DNA from 3 places in the Shewanella sp. BC20 genome. Region 3 is predicted to be linked to each of the others. Evidence: predicted binding sites of a transcription regulator. Region 3 holds the regulator's gene; each other region holds the start of a gene.
The links. Region 3 encodes MetJ, which represses methionine synthesis genes. Its sites were predicted from a motif close to TAGACGTCTAGACGTCTA; they were not measured.

Region 1 (6,416 bases), on a different contig from region 3:
CTCCTGCAAGCTCACTTCTAATATGTCCTTTAAGTCTTCTGCAACAATTCCAACAGAAGTATTGCTCGTCATGTAACCATAATCGGCGATGACAATAACCCCAGGCTCCAATGTCACGATCTGGGCTTTAGCCTTTTCGAGCCCCGCTATTACTGCTTTTGAATACACTAATGAATTTGCTCCTTGCAATGCTCCCTTCATCCCTTGAAGTGTCGATTCCCTCGCATCGGATTGTAGATTTATAAACTTTGGTGCAGCCGTAACAGCTAAGATCCCAAGAATAATGATCACAACGACCAACTCTATCAGGGTAAATCCAGTTTGTTTTTGCATGATAAATTACCTTCATTGAATAGCTAACCAAACAAACCATACGTACACTTTTTAAACTGCTCAAGCCAAATTGTTTCAAAATTACACAAATCAGTTCAAATTGTGAACAAACGCTGATTTTTGTGAAATTAAACTACAAAAAAGTTTTTTAAGGACTAAAGTTATTTGGTAATTAATCGATAATTACGCATAGATATTCAATCAAACTGACTAACCCTGATATTTTTGAAAACTCATATACCAGTGAGCACAAAAGCAAAGGTTTTCCGCCGTAGGCTAGTACATCAGTTTTCACAAAATATTTTGGAATGACATAGGACCAGAAAATGAAACATTTTAAGAACATAGGCTTCGGTGGTTTATTCTTACTCTCACTCGGAGCTCAAGCAGCTTCAACCTCACACTTAAATGATCTTATCGATATGAGAGCAAGCAGTGGTGAGCATCAGCTAGAAGAGCGAGGCTATACCTATAAAAACACGGTAAAAATCTCGAGCAGCTCTATTACTTATTGGTGGAGTGCAGACAGGGAACAGTGTATTGCAGTCACCACAAAGGAGGGACGTTATAGTGCCATTATGAATCAACCGTCAGAGGTATGTGGTCATTCATCATCTAATAACCACAGTCGTGATAATAAGCACGATCACGATAATAGACATGAACAGGATAAGCATGAACACAACAGGCACTCAAATAGCTTGGATAGCATTGTTGGCCTGCGTGCTAGTTCGGGAGAGAGTGAACTCCAAGACCTAGGCTATTTCCACCGCAGCACCAAAACGCTTAATCACAGTAAAGTCAGCTATTGGTGGAATCCAAATAAGCAAAACTGTATTGCTGTCACCACCAAGGATGGAAAATACGCCTCCTATGCGAATCATCAAAACAATAAGTTTTGTGATGATGAGAATACTGATGAAGCAAGACATCACAGTGAGCGTCATAACGCTAACAACTCAAATGATATTCAAAATCTTGTGGGAGGAAGGGCTAGCGGAGGTGAAAGAGTACTGGAAAGCCATGGCTATGAGTTCATCAAATCTCAAAAAGGTCCAGATCGTATCTGGGGATTTTGGTGGAATAAGTCACAGCATAAATGTCTCACTGTAGTCACTTTTGACGGTAAATATGAAGCAATTACGGATTCACCTGCTTTCGATTGTGGCCGTAAATAGTGATAACAGCAGCAATAATGGGTAACAAATGATATTAACTGGCAAGCAAGAGCAAAGTATGAGAGCGATGACTGACTTCCCATTTTATAATGGCAAGCCGATAAGCTTAACCGCTGGTCAGTGGGCGCTGTTAATCTTAGGGGCGATACTAGGCTTTATTAGCTTGGTATCTCCTTACCCTTTTGGAGCATATCCAGGACGAGATTGGGTAAGTACCATTCTCTTTCCTGGTATTCCGCTCTGTATGTTTTACCTTATTGTTGGTGAGCATTGGCGATTAATTTTTGACAAGCTTGACTTAAAAGCGGTTGGGTGGATGTTTTTGGTTGCCCTTCTCAACATAGTGGTCACTTTAGTCATCGGTAAGATGGTAATAGACACTGTGGGCGCAACAGCCAATCCCGCCTTCGAAATGCTCCGTCATCAGGACATATGGGAAAAGCTACTGTTCTTTTTACGAACGATTCCACAACTGTTTGGTGAAGAGCTCATCACAGTCATTCCATTTTTAGCCTTGATGTGGCTGCTTCATTCTCATTTTGGTGTCCAACGCAGAACCGCCATTATTATCGCTTGGATAGGATCAGCTATATTGTTTGGCATGGCACACTTACCTACGTATCAATGGAATTGGGTTCAATGCCTAATAGTGATAGGTGCAGCAAGAATGGTGCTGTTACTCGCCTACTTGAAAACAAAAAATATCTTAATATCCACAGGTGCCCACATCATCAACGATTGGACAATGTTAAGTGTTGTACTGCTTATCGGTTAATGCATCCAAGCTCATTACTTAAGAAAAACAGGGATACCTAAGGTATCCCTGTTTTTTTACGCTATGCCAAAGAGGCATAAATTGCAGATTTTACAGCGCTTAGCCGAGGCGGCGACGCAGTTCACGGGTCGCATCCACCATGTTCTTTAGCGCGGGTTCTACTTCATCCCAAGTGCGGGTTTTAAGGCCGCAATCGGGGTTAACCCACAGTTGGCGCACAGGCACTTTTTGCGCCGCTTTTTCGATAAGGTGCACCATGGCCTCAACACTTGGGGGATTTGGCGAGTGAATATCGTAAACGCCTGGGCCAATTTCATTAGGATATTCAAAATCTTCAAAGGCGTTGAGCAGTTCCATGCGTGAACGCGAGGTCTCGATGGTGATGACGTCCGCATCCATGGCGGCAATGGCCGCAATCGTATCGTTAAACTCGCTGTAGCACATATGGGTGTGGATTTGGGTTTCATCCACAACACCCGCCGCACTGAGTTTAAAAGCATTCACCGCCCAATCTAAGTAAGCTTGCCACTCGCTTTGCTTTAATGGCAGACCTTCGCGAAAGGCTGGCTCATCAATTTGAATAATGCCAATGCCTGCATTTTGTAAATCCACCACTTCATCACGAATCGCCAGCGCCAATTGGGTGGCAATGGTATCGCGGCTGATATCTTCACGGGCAAACGACCAATGCAGAATCGTCACAGGACCCGTTAGCATGCCTTTGACAGGTTTGTCCGTCAGGCTTTGGGCGAATTCGGCCCACTCCACCGTCATGGCCTTAGGGCGGCTCACATCACCATAAATCAACGGCGGCTTAACGCAGCGAGAACCATAACTCTGTACCCAACCATTTTTGGTAAAGCCCACGCCTTCGAGCTGCTCGCCGAAGTATTCCACCATGTCATTACGCTCGGCCTCACCATGAACTAGCACATCGATACCGAGTTTGAGCTGACGGTCTATGGTATCGCGGGTCACTTGCTGCAACTGCTCGGTATATTGGGCATCGCTTAGCTCCCCTTTGCGCCAGCGGCTACGTAAGCCACGGATAGCTGGCGTTTGTGGGAATGAGCCAATCGTGGTCGTTGGCAGCAATGGCAAACGATACTTGCGCTGCTGCACCGCTTGGCGCTCAGTAAATTCGCTCACACGTTCATAGTCGGCTTGAGTCAGCGCATCCACTCGGGCGATCACTTTAGCATCCGCCGCCTGTGCCTTAGCCTCACGGCGTGCCAAACAGGTGTTAACTATCTCTTTGGCGGCGACAGACTCAGGGGCCAGCAGCAATTGGCGCACATTCGCCAGTTCTAACAGCTTTTGCTTAGCAAACGCGAGCTGCTGACGTAGCGTCGGCGTGAGCGTTGTCTCCACCTCTAAATCTACAGGGCTGTGAAGCAGTGAGCATGAGGTGCCAATCCATAGGCGCGCACCGTCTTGTGAGCATAAGTCTCTGGCAACACTGCCGATACGCTCGACAATCAGGTCAACCTCTGCCGCCCACACGTTACGGCCATTAACTACACCCGCCGACAGAATTTGATCTGGTCTTAAGGCATTGGCAAACAAGGCCAATTGCTCGGGGGCAGTCACTAAATCGAGGTGCAAACCGGCAACAGGCAGCGCGGAAACCAGCGCCTGATGATGACTGATGCTGCCATAGTAGCTGGTGAGCAAAATCTTCACTTGAGCCGTTTTAAGCGCTTGATAAGCTTCGCTAATCGCCGCTTGCCAATCGGCGGCTAATTCGAGCGCCAGAATCGGCTCCTCAAGTTGCACCCAAGTCACGCCCTGCACGGAAAAACGCGCCAGAATGTCGGCATAGGCCTTTAACAGATTTGGCAATAGGCTGAGTTTATCGAAATCCTGACCCACGGTTTTTGCCAGATACAAGTAACTCACAGGGCCTAACAGTACGGGCTTGGCTTGATAACCCAGCGCCTGCGCCTCGGCGACTTCATCAAAAAACTGCTCATAGGCGATAGAGAAAACTTGGTCTTGCTTAAGCTCTGGCACTAAGTAGTGATAGTTAGTGTTGAAATACTTAGTCATTTCCGAGGCTGGCGCATCGGTGCCAGTTGGCGCACGACCACGGGCTACGCGGAATAAGGTATCAAGATCGATAGCGCCCTCGCCACGGTGACGATCTGGAATGGCGTTAAGGGTCGCACTCAGGGTTAACACTTGATCGTAAAAGGCAAAATCACCTACAGGCACTTGCTCAATCCCAGCGGCGACTTGCCATTGCCAATGGGTGCGGCGTAACTCCTTGGCCACCTCATGCAGTTCAGCTTGAGTGCTCTCACCACGCCAGTATTTTTCGAGGGCAAATTTCAGTTCACGACGACGCCCGATACGGGGAAAACCAAGACTGTTTAATTGCATACCATATCTTCCTTTATTTGAGATAAGCCATATTCGGCACTTGCACCCAGCTGATGGTGTTTTCTTGGCAATTTTTCGCATTTAAGCCTTGATAAATCACAGCGGGCGTCTGGACGTCTAGAAGTTTATTGTGATAGTCTCTATGCCAGCAACCGAATTGATTTCAAGCACAACATGAGCGAAATTCACTTGGAGTGATCATGATCGAACTAAGACATCTGCGAACCTTAATGGCACTGAAGGAAAGTGGCAGCTTGGCGGGCGCAGCCAAAAAACGTTTTGTCACTCAATCGGCTCTCTCCCACCAAATTAAGGAGTTAGAGCAACGAATTAATTCGCCCATTTTTGTGCGTAAAAGCAAACCCCTGTCCTTTACTCAGGAAGGCGCCCGCCTGTTGCACCTCGCCGAAGAGATCCTGCCTAAGGTGTTAGAAACAGAAACGGATCTGAAAAATGGCCTAGAGACAGAGACCAATCAACTCAGAGTGGGAATTGAATGCCACAGCTGTTTTCGCTGGTTAATGCCAGTGATGGAGCAATTTAGGCAAGATCATCCGCAGGCCGAGTTAGATCTCTCAAGCCGTCATCTATTCGACTCGCTCAATGCCTTGGAGATGGGCGAACTCGATATAGTGCTGACCTCAGATCCCGTACCGGGACACTCGCTCGCCTATCAGCATTTGTTTGATTTTGAAGTGAAGTTAGTGGTTGCCAAGGATCATCCCTTAGCGAAAGAAGCCTATGTTACGCCTAAGCAATTGGCCCGCTTACCCATTATCAGCTACCCAGTGCCACTGGCGCGTTTAGATATTTACCGCCACTTTTTAGAACCCGCAGGCGTTGAAGCTGGCGAGCAAAAGACCTGCGATTTGACCATGATGTTATTACAACGCATCGCCTGTAAGGACGGTATCGCCGCCCTGCCCAACTGGTCAATCAATGAGGGACATGGCTTGAGTTTAGCTTCAGTCAAACTTGGCCAAGAAGGCTTAAAGCGCCCACTATTCGGGGCCTATCGCCGCCACAGCGCGAACTCGGCCTTAGTGCAAAACTGGCTGCAACTGGTGGCAAGCGAAGGCTTAGCGCGTCAGCAAAAATCCAATTAGTGCCGCAAAAACAGCAATAAAAAAGCCTGCAATTGCAGGCTTTGTTTTTATGAGCAGCTCTTAGAGCGGGTTGAGTAACATGCCGCGCATCGAGAGCACACGGCGCAGAATCAACCCTGGAGAATTTTGATTACGGGTCTGGCGCAGGTTATGGGCGATCATAAACTCTTGACGCAGATCCTGATCGAGATCTAAGGCCTCAAAGGCTTCGATGGTTAAGGTCTGCTGCTGATTATCAATCAATGACTTAATCACGCTTAACGGGAAAGATTGCTCAGAGCTGGCATTTAAGTAAGCAAAGGCCGTTAAGGCAATGATTTGCCCGAACACACTAAACAGCGCCAAGGTTTGTACTTCATCGGGGTCGACATCGACATCCGGCATATCGACTAGGCTGTCGACCGCATCGGTAGCGATATTTTCCGTGAGTTTCCAATAACCTTGTACCAACTTCTTATAGGGTTGGGGTAATTCATCGAGGCGTTCTTTCAAATAGAAGGTGAAGGCATAACGATAAATATTGACCTGACCTAAACGGATTAGGGCGTCTTTTAAGGAGCGAGATTTAGGATTTACTACACCTGAAGCCTGCGCCGAATTACTGCGCATCAACATGTGGGCAGCTAATGCGGGATCGCTCGA
Region 2 (6,416 bases), on a different contig from region 3:
CCCCCATGGGGGACGTAGTGCAACCCGACTATATCAATGCCGTTGCCAGCTTTGAGACCTCTCTGGCGCCCATCGCCCTGTTAGATGCACTGCAAGAGATTGAAAACACTCAGGGCCGCGTCCGTAAAGAACGTTGGGGCCCCAGAACCTTAGATCTCGACTTACTCTTATATGGCGATACCATTATCGATGAGCCCAGACTCAAAGTGCCGCACTACGGCATGAAGGAGCGTAGTTTTGTGCTAGTGCCCTTGGCAGCCATTGCACCCGATTTAGTGTTGCCCTGTAAAACGCCGCTACGCAGCCTTATCAGTGAAAAATTCTTGGCCGAGTTACAACTACTGGGCAATGATCATTGAAGTCAGTCCCCAGTTAGCTTATAACACCACTTCCATTTGGTTTGAAGATCACCCATATGTCTAAAGTTACTAGCTCAACCCTGTTGAAATACAAACAGGAAGGTAGAAAATTCACCGCTCTGACAGCCTATGATGCCAGCTTTGCCAGTGCGTTCGACGGCGAAGGCATCGATGTGCTACTGGTCGGCGATTCTTTGGGAATGGTTCTGCAAGGCCACGATGATACGCTGCCTGTCACGACAGCCGAAATCGCCTACCACACCCGTTGTGTGCGTCGCGGTATCGAGCGTTCACTGCTGATCGCCGACATGCCATTTATGAGTTACGCCACGCCAGAACAAGCCATGGAAAACGCCACTGCACTGATGCAGGCGGGTGCCAATATGGTGAAGCTGGAAGGCGGTCACTGGTTACTCGAAACCGTGACTAAACTGACCGAGCGCGGTATTCCTGTCTGCGCCCACTTGGGCCTTACCCCGCAATCGGTACACGTTTTTGGTGGCTTTAAAGTACAAGGCCGCGATGCTGAAAATGCCCAGCGCATTCTCGATGAAGCCAAAGCCTTAGAAGCCGCTGGCGCACAACTCTTAGTGGTTGAATGTATTCCGGAATCTCTCGCCACCGCCATCACTCAAGCATTAACTATCCCAGTGATCGGCATCGGCGCTGGCGCCACCACAGATGGTCAGATCCTAGTGATGCACGATGTGCTCGGTATTTCGAGTGGTTATATTCCACGTTTTTCAAAGAACTACCTCAAGCAAACGGGTGAAATCCGCTCGGCGGTACGTGCTTATATTGAAGAAGTGGCCAATGGCACCTTCCCAAGTTCAGAGCACACATTTAGCTAAGAGTCAGAGCACAGGTTCAACTAATTTCAAGTTTTAGCAAGGTAAGAGTTAATGATCACTAGCGCCCATATCGATGATATTCGTACTCAAGTGCGGGCATGGCGTGCCCAGGGCGAGACCGTCGCCTTTGTGCCGACCATGGGCAATCTCCATCAGGGACACATCACCTTAGTGAAAGAAGCAGCGAAGAAGTGCGACCATGTGGTCGTATCAATCTTCGTGAATCCCATGCAGTTTGGACAGAACGAAGATCTCGATGCCTACCCGCGCACCTTAGAGGCCGATAGCCAAGCGCTGACCGCTGCGGGTGCCGAGCTGCTGTTCACCCCAACGCCAGCGATTATTTATCCCAAAGGCTTGGCGCAGCAAACCTATGTCGAAGTACCGGGAATTTCCGATGTACTCTGCGGCGCCAGTCGTCCCGGTCATTTCCGCGGCGTGGCAACTATCGTCTGCAAACTGTTCAACATAGTGCAGCCCGATGTCGCTTTCTTTGGTAATAAGGATTATCAACAACTGTTAGTGATCCGCACTATGGTTGAAGACTTGTCACTGCCGATTGAAATTATTGGTGTAGATACCATTCGTGAAGCCTCGGGCTTAGCCATGAGTTCACGCAATGGCTACCTGACGGCGGAAGAAAAAGCTGCTGCGCCGGCGTTGAAAAAAGCCATCGATGCCATGGCGCAAGGCATCAAACAAGGCGTGAGTATCGAACAAGTCACAGAGGAAGCCAAAGCGAGCCTTATCGCCGCAGGCTTCACGCCTGATTACTTGGAAGTTCGTCATGCAACCACACTGGCGAATGCCGAGCCACAGGATCAAGCACTAGTTATTTTGGCCGCCGCTTACTTAGGTAAGGCGCGTCTTATTGATAATCTACGCTTCGATCGCTAAGGGTTTTAAGCATGAGAAAAAGGAGCTTAGGCTCCTTTTTTGTTTGTGCGGTTCTGCGCAGACGCGTCTCAATCTATTGAGTGTCAAAAAAATTCCATCGTCAAAAAACTGGTTTTATTCTTTGAGTTACGCCATAGTATTCACGGTTGTTAATGCTAAGTAACAAGTATTTCTACCCCTCGGATATATAGCTGCTAGAGTTTAAAGAGCACGCAGACTCGGCTTTAATCTGGCACAGTAGCAATACGTATTTTATTCATCATCGCGGATACAAAGGATCTGTCGTCGAATGACAAGACTCATAGTGACTCTTATTTGCGTGCTACTTCCTACAACTGCACTTGCAAATACCGTCTATAAATGTCGCAAGGACGATAAGGTCGTCTTTAGCCAAACCGCCTGCCCGCAGGAATATAGCCAACATAAGATTGAGTATCAGCTAGGGATCACCACGGAAACCGATTCAGACAAACGTGAGACGCCTGTCGACCCGCTGCAATCCTTGCTCAATAGCCAAACGATTTCTAAGGAAAAATTGCTGCAACTGCTCGATGCCGAGCTTTATAGGCTAAAGCAGGAAAACAGCTATTTCGAAATCCTAAGGGCCAGTGAATTACAAAAACTAGAGCGGCAGCGTTACTGGCAACATAAGGAAAAGGATGACCCTGAATACATCAGCCAGCTCAATAAAATTAACGACCATTTTAATGGCTTAACCTCAAATAACACTCAGGCAATACAACAGTTATCCGACAGGAAAACACAAATTTCCGCCGAAACCGAACCTGAGGAAGCGAAAGAAAAACCTTAGCTTTCGAGTCTAGAGAGAACAGAAACAACCTTAATCCCCAAGCATCATATAATCGCTTTCACTTTCAGCTCTAGGAATGACAATTGACATATAACAAGCGACCAAGGCTTAACAGATAAGATGTGAATTCCTTTATTGTTAAAGTACTGCCTTTCTAAAAACTTCACAAAATAGTGTCATTCTCTGAGTTTCCCAATCTCTTAAACATAATAAACATAGCTGTTTCAATTAGATAAACACATTCAGCAATCACTAAATAGCCTGATACACCAATATAGAAGATGACAGTTTAAGGAATAAAAAATCCCTCCTAAGGCAGTCTTAGGAGGGATTTATCTGTGAGCAGAGAACTATCGCGCTTAAGCCTGGCCGGTAAGTTTCGCGATTTGCTTATCCTGCACACGGGATAAACTGATTAGCGCGACAATGGCACCTATCAAGGCTAAAAACATATCCGATTGGGTATCCCACACATAACCTTGAGTGCCTAAGAAAGCCTCGGCGCCTTCGCCCGTCGCGGCGGCCACCCACCATTCAATCAGTTCGTAGAAGGCACTAAAGGCCAACACAAAGCAGGTGACTAAAAAGGCACACCATGCACCAGGTTTAACGGCTTGATTACGTAGCATAATTTCACGAGCTAACATGGCAGGAATAAAACCTTGGGCGAAATGCCCGACCTTGTCGTAGTTGTTACGTTCTGTGCCCATCCACTGGGCAATCGTATCGAACAGTGGCACTTCGGCATAGGTATAGTGCGCGCCAACAAACAACACACAGCAATGCACCAGCACCAAAAAATACACTAAGGGCGTCAGCGGAAAACCCTTACGGGTAAAAAAGAGCAAGGGCACGGCCACTAATGCGGGCAAGGCTTCGAGCCACCAAGTAAATGGATCTGCGGGTTTTATCGCCGACCATATTAAAACTGAGAGGTAAATACCGCACCAAATGATTTTGTTATTCAATGTTCCTTCCTCTTATGCGATATTGTTCTAATTCTAGAATATTAACTTTAGCCATCTAGCCCTCCACAGTGAGCAAAAAAAGTGCTACTTTGGAAGGCCAAGGCTGTCAGCATATCACACAGAACTATTTCAATTAATTAGAGGGTACCCATATCATGGCGAAACATTCGCTGGACAAGGATAAGATCAAGATCCTGTTGTTGGAAGGCGTCCACCAATCTGCGGTCGATGTATTTGAACGTGCTGGATACACCAATATCGAGTATCACAAAGCCTCCTTAGGTGATGAAGCCCTGCTCGAGTCCATCAAAGATGCTCACTTTGTTGGTATTCGTTCCCGTACCCAATTAACGGCTGATGTATTGAAGCGTGCCGAAAAACTGATTGCGATTGGTTGTTTCTGTATCGGTACTAACCAAGTGGATCTGGCGACTGCCGAATTACTCGGTATCCCCGTCTTTAACGCACCGTTTTCCAATACCCGCAGCGTGGCTGAACTGGTATTAGGCGAAATCATCATGCTGATGCGCGGCATTCCTGAACGTAATGCCATCGCCCACCGTGGTGGCTGGATGAAAACGGCCGCCGGCAGTTACGAAGTCCGTGGCAAAACCTTAGGTGTGATAGGTTATGGCCATATTGGTACTCAGCTCGGGATCCTGGCTGAAACCTTAGGCATGCGCGTGGTGTTTTTCGATATCGAAGACAAACTGCCATTAGGCAATGCCCAACAAATCCATTCGATGGAACAATTACTGGCACAATCCGATGTGATCAGTTTGCACGTCCCTGAGACAGCGCAAACCAAAGATATGATCAGCACCGCGGAATTTGCCGCCATGCGTAAAGGCAGTATCTTTATCAATGCCTCACGCGGCACTGTGGTTGATATCGATGCACTAACTGTTGCCCTTAAAGAACGTCACCTTGCAGGCGCGGCAATCGACGTATTCCCAGTCGAGCCACAATCGAATGATGATGAATTTATCAGCCCATTACGTGGCTTAGACAATGTGCTGTTGACCCCGCACGTGGGTGGCAGCACTGCCGAAGCCCAGGAAAACATCGGTATCGAAGTGGCTGGTAAGTTAGCCAAATACTCAGACAACGGTTCGACCGTTTCCGCGGTTAACTTCCCTGAAGTGTCGCTGCCAATGCACAAAGGCATTTCGCGCTTACTGCACATTCACCAAAACCGTCCTGGCGTGCTGATCAAAATCAACAAAGCTTTCTCTGAAAAAGGCATCAACATTGCCGCTCAGTATCTGCAAACCACAGCTGAAATCGGTTATGTGGTAATGGAAGTCGATACTCACCAAGCCGAGGAAGCACTGGTCGAACTTAAGGCCATTGAAGGCACACTGCGCACCCGCGTATTGTTCTAAGGCTTTACGCACTCAGCTTGAGTGTATTTATAAGGCGCACATTTCATTCAAGATATGTGCGCCTTATGCTTTTGAGCGCCGCTTAATTCCGCTACAATCTAGCCTCTTGCATCGTCTTCATTTTCAGGATCTCCGCTATGACTATTGCAGTTTCGACACCCACTTGGGATCTGGACGCCTCAATGCCTCCACTTATGCTCGCCAACCTATCCCACCTCGGCCTCATCAAAGTGGTCGGCGAACAGGGTCGCAGTTTTATCCATGGTCAAGTCACCACGGATATCAGCTCACTCGAAGCCAACCAATGGCGCTGGGGCGCACATTGCGATCCTAAGGGTAAGATGCTCGCCAGCTTCCGCACCTTCGCCATCCAAGATGCGCTGTTGATGCTGATGCCAAAGGACACCCTTGAGCTCGACCTGCCACAGCTGCAAAAATATGCCGTATTTAGCAAGGCAACCCTGACAAATGCGACGGCTGAGTGGACATTACTCGGTGTGGCGGGCGAACAGGCAGTACCGTTTGTGACGCAACACTTCGGTGAAATCACTGAAGAACTCACACTGGTTGAACATGGCGCCATCCTAAAGGATGCGGACCGTTTTATTCTGGTGCTGCAGCCAGAAGCGGCAACGGCCTTAGTGGGCGAGCACACAGTGTTTGATGCAAGCGCTTGGCAAGCCTTAGAAATCGCAGCGGGCTACCCTAATCTAGCCCCAAGCCATGCTAACCAATATGTGCCGCAGATGTGTAACCTGCAGGCCATTAATGGCATTAGCTTCAACAAGGGCTGCTATATGGGCCAAGAAACCGTTGCCCGCACTAAATACCGTGGTGGTAACAAGCGCGCACTCTATATTCTTCAGGGCACCACAGCATTAACGATTAATTTAGAAAGCGTTATCGAGATTGCATTAGAAGATGGCTACCGCAAGGGCGGACAAATTATTGAGTTCGTGCAGCGTGGCAATCAAGTGTTACTGACCGCCGTTCTCGCTAACGATACCGCAAATGATGCCAAGCTGCGTTTCGCTGATGACGAGCAATCCAGCTTAGGGATCCAAGCTCTGCCCTACTCGCTCGAAGAGGAATAGTTGGCCGCGAGCTAACAAAGAGTTGCTATTGAAAAAGGCGCCCTAGGCGCC
Region 3 (6,416 bases):
TGGGCTTTGGCTCTAAAAACAAAGAGTTGGTTAGAGCGACAGGTAAAGGTATCCACTGCGGAAACTTACTGCCCCATCAAACAGCCCCTGTGTGTGGCATGAATATTCATACGACAGGCGTCACGCTGGCAAAACGCTAATTGGAGGCTCAAATGACGAAAAGATATGTGATGGTGCACGATGAGAACAAGTGCATCGGCTGCCAAGCCTGTAACGTGGCCTGCCGCAGTGAAAATGGCGTCCCCGAGGGCGTGACTCGCTTACAAGTGCGCGTAGAGGGCCCCTTTGGCGAGATGCCACACCTGCACTTTAAGTACCACAGGGTATCGTGCCAGCAGTGTGAAGATGCGCCTTGTGTGAAGGTGTGCCCAACGGGCGCGGCCTATGTGGGTGAGGATGGGATTGTTTCCATCCATGGCGATAAGTGCGTGGGTTGTATGTACTGCGTGGCGGCGTGCCCCTACAAGGTACGTTTTATGAACCCAGAAACCAAAGTGGCTGACAAGTGTAACTTCTGTAAGGACACGCGCTTAGCTCGGGGTGAAGAGCCCGCCTGTGTGACTGTGTGTCCGACCGATGCCTTAGTGTTTGGCGATGCCAACGATCCACAGAGTGAGGTCGCTATGCTACTCAACACTAAGATCACTTACCAAGATAAGACCCATTTAGGCACCAAGCCTAGGGTGTATCGCGTTCCTACCAAAAGAGGGGGGATTTGATTATGAACAATACTTGGGGCGATATGGCGCAATATGATCCCGTCACTTGGCATTGGATCATCGCCGTGTATCTGTTTATGGCGGGTTTATCCGCCGGAAGTTTGCTGATTGGCATTGGCCTGCGTTGGTTTAATAAGGAGCAAGCGCAGGGGGAGACGAGTATTCTCAAGGCCGCAGCCATTATTGGCCCAGTGGCCATTTGCCTAGGCTTGGCATGTTTAGTGTTTGATTTAACGAAGCCTTTCCATTTTTGGCTGATTTTAATCAACTACAACTTCCAGTCTGTAATGGCGATTGGTGTCTTAGCACTACTGGCTTATTCACCCTTAGCATTTGCCTACGCGATTCTTGTGCTGCGCGATGAGCTGCCAAAGTGGGGCTTAGGTTTCCTCGTGCCTATTGCTAAGCTGCTGATGCCCTTTAGAAAGCTGATTGAAGTGCTGCTGTTTATTCTCGCGATTGGCGTGGGTGCTTATACTGGCTTCTTAATTTCGGCCATGAATGCCTATCCGATGTTGAACACTGCGGTATTGCCTGCGCTGTTTTTAGTCTCTGGTTTATCGGCGGGCGCGGCGGCTAATGCGGTGCTGGCGCTGGTGATGTTCAAGACCGATAGCCACGACAAGGCCTTAGCCAAAATGCATGGCTTAGAGCTGCCAGTGATGGCAATCGAAATCATGTTCCTGTTTATGTTGTTCTGCGCCTTGTACTTTCAGGGCGGCGCGGCGGCTGCGGCGCTGGCATCACTCACCTCTGGCGTGTGGGCGAGCGTATTCTGGATTGGCGTGGTCGGGATTGGTTTTGGTATCCCACTGCTATTTATGCTGTTGCCGACCGCGACGCGCCACAGCAAGGGCGCGATGATTATGGTGGCCTGCGCCAGCTTAACCGGCGTGTTAGCACTGAGACACTTTATTGTGTATGCGGGACAAAGCTATCTAAGTTAGTGCCATTGGTTAATGGCAATATCGATGGGGTAAATCACCTATCCCAGCAAGCAAAAAGCACCGATTAACGGTGCTTTTTTTATGGGGGCGATTGGCAGGATTCTATTGCGGTAATTATTGCGGTAATTATTGCGGCAATAGCTCAATCACAGATTTCACCGTAAGCACTAAAGCACTGATAGCGCAGAGGGCTAAGGTTGCCATCTTGGTCTTATGTTTATCCACATTCCCCACCAGTTTGCCCGCCACTAAATAGCCTAAAAAGACCGAGGGCAGTAGCATGAGTGATAACCACAAATGCTTGATTTCGAGTAGGCCCGTCACCCCAAGAATGACCAGGGCTATGGTCGAGCTGAAGATAAAGAAGGCCGACAGTGCGGCGCGAAATTTGGAGGCATCCTTACCCGCCAACAAAATCGCCATCGGTGGGCCACCAATGGCGGCAATATTACCAAAAATCCCCGAGACCACGCCCGCGCCAAACAGGGTTGCCTTATTCACGGGAAGAGTCAATTTATACAGGCTCAGCACCACGGCGACTGCCACAATGCCAGCAATCGCCAGACCAAGAATCGGCTGCGGCGCAAACAGTAGCAGGCTGGCACCGATAAAACCTCCGGGCACTCGACCGATAAGCGCATATTGCAAGCCATTGAATTCTAAATGGCCGCGTTCACGCAGTAGGGTGAGTAGGGCGATGGAAAAACCCATCACAATCACGGGGGCGGGCACTAATTCGGGGTCGACAATATACAGCAACGGGCTCGCCACCACGGCAAGGCCAAAGCCAATCAGACTCTGGGTGAGGGCACCTAAAAACACAATCACAGACGCAATGGCGAGCGTTTGTGGATCTATCAAGGAGAACATAGGATTCCATCAAAACAAAATAGGGATCGTTACTCTAACCCATCAAGCAAGATGAGTATTAACGATCCCTAATGATAAGTAGGATATTGGACGCTTAAGCGTTACTCCATATCTTCCCACTCGATCCCCATCTCGTCCATCAACCTTTTCGCTTCGGCGGGAATGCTGTCTGGGCTATCTTTCGACAGATCGGCATCATCAGGCAGAGGCTGGCCGGTGTAGGCATGCAAAAATGCTTCACACAAGAGTTCGCTATTGGTGGCGTGGCGCAGGTTGTTCACCTGACGACGGGTACGTTCATCCGTGAGGACTTTTAGCACTTTGAGCGGAATAGACACAGTAATTTTCTTTACTTGTTCATTCTTCTTGCCATGTTCAGCATAGGGGCTGATGTATTCCCCATTCCATTCAGTCATTGACTCACCTGTTATAACGCTAAATTCGGGGCAGATTTTAAACCCTTACAGATAACAGTCAAATTATTGCTACTATTTCTTAGTGATTGCAAACAGATTTCTTTATGTTTAGACGTCTAAACGTCTTAACGCCTATTGACGATACCACTGGGCTTAGGTACATTTAGACGTCCAGACATCTCTTTGCGAACTTAGGAGTTCCCGATGACCGCAGGCAAATTAGTGACCGAACGTCAATTAGCCACATTAGCAGTGCGTCAGGGTATCGAAAGCGATACTCAGTATGGCGCGGTGGTGCCGCCAATTTACCTGTCGACTAATTACGCCTTCGATGGTCATAAAAATCCTCGCGAATTTGATTACAGCCGTTCCGGCAATCCTACCCGCAGCATCTTAGGCGATGCCTTAGCTAAGCTAGAAAAGGGCGCAACCGGTGTGGTGACTTGCACTGGCATGGCAGCCATTACCTTAGTGACTACCTTGCTCGGCCCCGATGATTTGCTGGTGGTGCCCCACGATTGTTACGGCGGTTCTTACCGTTTATTCACTAACTTGGCTAAAAAGGGCCAATTTAAACTGCTGGTGGTCGATCAAACCGACGCCCAAGCGCTCGAGCAAGCCATCGCCCAGCAACCTAAGATGGTGTGGATTGAAACCCCATCAAACCCTCTGCTGCGAGTCGTCGATATCAAAGCTATCGCGAAGGCGAGCCACGCCGTAGGTGCTTTAGTGGTGGTGGACAATACTTTCCTCTCGCCCATTTTGCAGCAACCGCTGTTACTCGGTGCCGATATCGTTATCCACTCCACCACTAAGTACATCAATGGTCACAGCGATGTGGTGGGCGGCGCGGTGATCGCCAAAGATCCTCAACTCGGTGAGACCTTACATTGGTGGTCGAACACCTTGGGCTTAACGGGTTCTGCCTTCGACAGTTATCAAACTCTGCGCGGTCTGCGTACCTTAGCCGTGCGCATTCGCGAGCACCAAAGCAATGCCCAGCGTATTGTGGACGTGCTGACGAACAGCTCTGTTGTGAGCAAAGTGTATTACCCAGGCCTTGCGGATCACCCCAGCCATGCCATTGCCGCCAAGCAGCAAAAAGGCTTTGGCGCTATGCTGAGTTTTGAGCTTAAGGGCGGCGAGGCCGAAGTGGTCGCCTTTTTAGATGCCTTAAGTTTATTTAGCGTGGCCGAGAGCTTAGGTGGCGTTGAGAGTCTCGTGGCCGTGCCCGCGACTATGACCCACAGGGCGATGGAGCCCCAAGCACGTTATGAAGCTGGCATTAAAGACACCCTATTACGTTTGTCGGTTGGTATTGAAGATGCCGACGACTTAGTTGCAGATATTCAAGCAGGATTGGCCGCCGTTGCGGCTTGTCAGTAGAGGAATTCGAGATGGCACGTTGTCACTTACATAAATTTGGTGGTTCCAGCTTAGCCGATGCCGATTGTTATCGCCGAGTTGCCCATATTCTGTTAACCCATGGCCACAGTGATGATCTGGTGGTGGTGTCTGCCGCGGGTAAAACTACTAACTTTTTATATAAGTTGTTGTCGCTGCGCGATAGCAACCAATTATGGCAAGAAGAATTACAAGTCCTCATCAGCTATCAGCAAGGCTTGATTGAGCAGCTGTTATCTAACGAGCAGGCGCGGGATTTACGTGAGCGTTTAACCACGGATAAAGCCCAGTTAATCAGTCTATTATCTTTAGATTCCCGTAACGATTACCAAATTAGCCATGTGGTGAGCTTTGGTGAGCGTTGGTCGGCGCGCTTAATGGCGGCGCTGCTGCGTGAATCGGGTGTGGCCGCAAGCCATGTGGATGCCTGCTCGATTCTTGTGGCCGACGAGGCCGCTGTGCCGCAAATTCGCGTGCAAGAATCCCGCGCCAAAGTGCAAGCCTTACTGGCGGCGCATCCTAACGAGCGTTTAGTGATCACAGGTTTTATCTGTGCCAACGAGCGTGGCGATACCTTGCTGCTTGGTCGCAATGGCTCTGACTTTAGCGCCAGCTTAATTGCTAGCCTTGCCGACATTGAGCGCGTGACCATTTGGACCGACGTTGAAGGGGTATTTAACGCCGATCCGAATAAGATCAACGATGCGAAATTACTCAAGAGCATGTCCCTCGCCGAAGCAGACCGCTTGGCGCGTCTAGGTTCGCCTGTTTTGCATTCGCGCACTTTGCAGCCGCTGTTTAACACTGAGGTGAGCCTAGCCGTACGTTCAAGCTACGCCTCCCATACCGACTTTACCCTGATTGCGCCCCACAGCTCCTCGGCGAGTGCGCCTGTGGTGACTAACCTGAATGCCGTGGTGTTATTTGGCTTTAAGATCGCGGGCGATGTGGCCAGTCTGCTCGAGCAATTAGTCGAAGCAGGATTAACGCCACTGGCCCATTGGGTATCGGCGCATCAACGACTCGAGCTTGCCTATACCGCTGAAAACCAAAAACAAGTACAAAAGTTATTGGATGCGCAGGCCGAAGCCCTCGGCATTAAAGATCTGCAAATTAATACCGAACTCGGTTTAGTGGCGCTTGTGAGTGCCGATGCCGAGCATTATCGCCGCAGCTTTGCCCGTTTACTGAGCCGCGACGCTAAGCCCTTGTTCAGTGGTGACTTAAGTTTGGTGACCTTAGTGCCACAGTCGCAGGTTAATCTGCTGACGCAAAAAGTGCATCGCCGCTGTGCTGGCCCGCGTAAACGCATTGGCGTATTGCTGCTGGGTGTGGGCAATATTGGCGAGGCGTGGGTGAAACTGTTTAAGTCAGTTTCTCCCTCGTTAAATCAAGAGCTTGAAGCGCAAGTCGAGTTAGTCGGTCTGGTTACTTCCAGTAAAGCTTTGATTAAGTCCACTGGTGTGGATTTGGAAAGCTGGCAGCAGGAATTCGATGCCGAGGCAACACCTTGGCAGTACGAGCATCTATTTGAACAATTAGAACAACTTAACTGTGATGAACTGATTGCATTAGACATCAGCGCCAGCGCCAGTTTAACCCTGCAATACCCAGAGTTTTTCGAGCGCGGCATTCATATGGTCAGCGCAAACAAACTCGCGGGTTCTGGCCCGCTGCCTTTTTATCGGGAATTGAAGGAACAACTCGGTTATCGCCGTCTATTCTGGCGTTATAACGCTAGCTGTGGCGCGGGCTTACCTATTCAGCACGCCTTAAACGATTTGCGTAACAGTGGCGATAGCGTTGAAGCCGTTGGCGGGATTTTCTCTGGCACCCTGTGTTGGTTATTCGAGAAATACGATACCAGCAAACCTTTCTCGGAATTAGTGATTGAAGCGCGTGGTTTAGGGATTACCGAACCCGATCCACGCGACGATCTTTCTGGCCGCGATATGCAGCGTAAGCTGCTGATTTTAGCCCGTGAAATCGGTCTGGAAATCGAGCTTGAGGATATTGAGCTGCGCTCCTTAGTGCCTGCCCATTTAGCGGATATTCCGCTG

Region 1: a site for MetJ is predicted at 4,779-4,796, ahead of metE (5-methyltetrahydropteroyltriglutamate--homocysteine S-methyltransferase). Genes of this name have one in related genera too.
Region 2: a site for MetJ is predicted at 3,935-3,952, ahead of serA (phosphoglycerate dehydrogenase). Genes of this name have one in related genera too.

Annotation. Positions count from the first base shown of each region.
Region 1 covers NZ_NHRI01000005.1:118,751-125,166, reverse strand. The annotation lists gene CBX96_RS07635 (type II secretion system protein) at 1-333, opposite strand, end outside; gene CBX96_RS07630 (hypothetical protein) at 660-1,511, shown strand; gene CBX96_RS07625 (CPBP family intramembrane glutamic endopeptidase) at 1,570-2,286, shown strand; gene metE (5-methyltetrahydropteroyltriglutamate--homocysteine S-methyltransferase) at 2,386-4,668, opposite strand; gene CBX96_RS07615 (LysR family transcriptional regulator) at 4,869-5,774, shown strand; gene CBX96_RS07610 (HDOD domain-containing protein) at 5,835-6,416, opposite strand, start outside.
Region 2 covers NZ_NHRI01000005.1:197,578-203,993, reverse strand. The annotation lists gene folK (2-amino-4-hydroxy-6-hydroxymethyldihydropteridine diphosphokinase) at 1-359, shown strand, start outside; gene panB (3-methyl-2-oxobutanoate hydroxymethyltransferase) at 416-1,210, shown strand; gene panC (pantoate--beta-alanine ligase) at 1,262-2,107, shown strand; gene CBX96_RS07915 (hypothetical protein) at 2,397-2,918, shown strand; gene CBX96_RS07910 (DUF2238 domain-containing protein) at 3,278-3,886, opposite strand; gene serA (phosphoglycerate dehydrogenase) at 4,042-5,271, shown strand; gene ygfZ (tRNA-modifying protein YgfZ) at 5,409-6,365, shown strand.
Region 3 covers NZ_NHRI01000022.1:59,686-66,101, reverse strand. The annotation lists gene phsA (thiosulfate reductase PhsA) at 1-140, shown strand, start outside; gene CBX96_RS18710 (4Fe-4S dicluster domain-containing protein) at 153-719, shown strand; gene nrfD (NrfD/PsrC family molybdoenzyme membrane anchor subunit) at 722-1,666, shown strand; gene CBX96_RS18700 (sulfite exporter TauE/SafE family protein) at 1,793-2,536, opposite strand; gene metJ (met regulon transcriptional regulator MetJ) at 2,638-2,952, opposite strand; gene metB (cystathionine gamma-synthase) at 3,175-4,338, shown strand; gene CBX96_RS18685 (bifunctional aspartate kinase/homoserine dehydrogenase II) at 4,350-6,416, shown strand, end outside.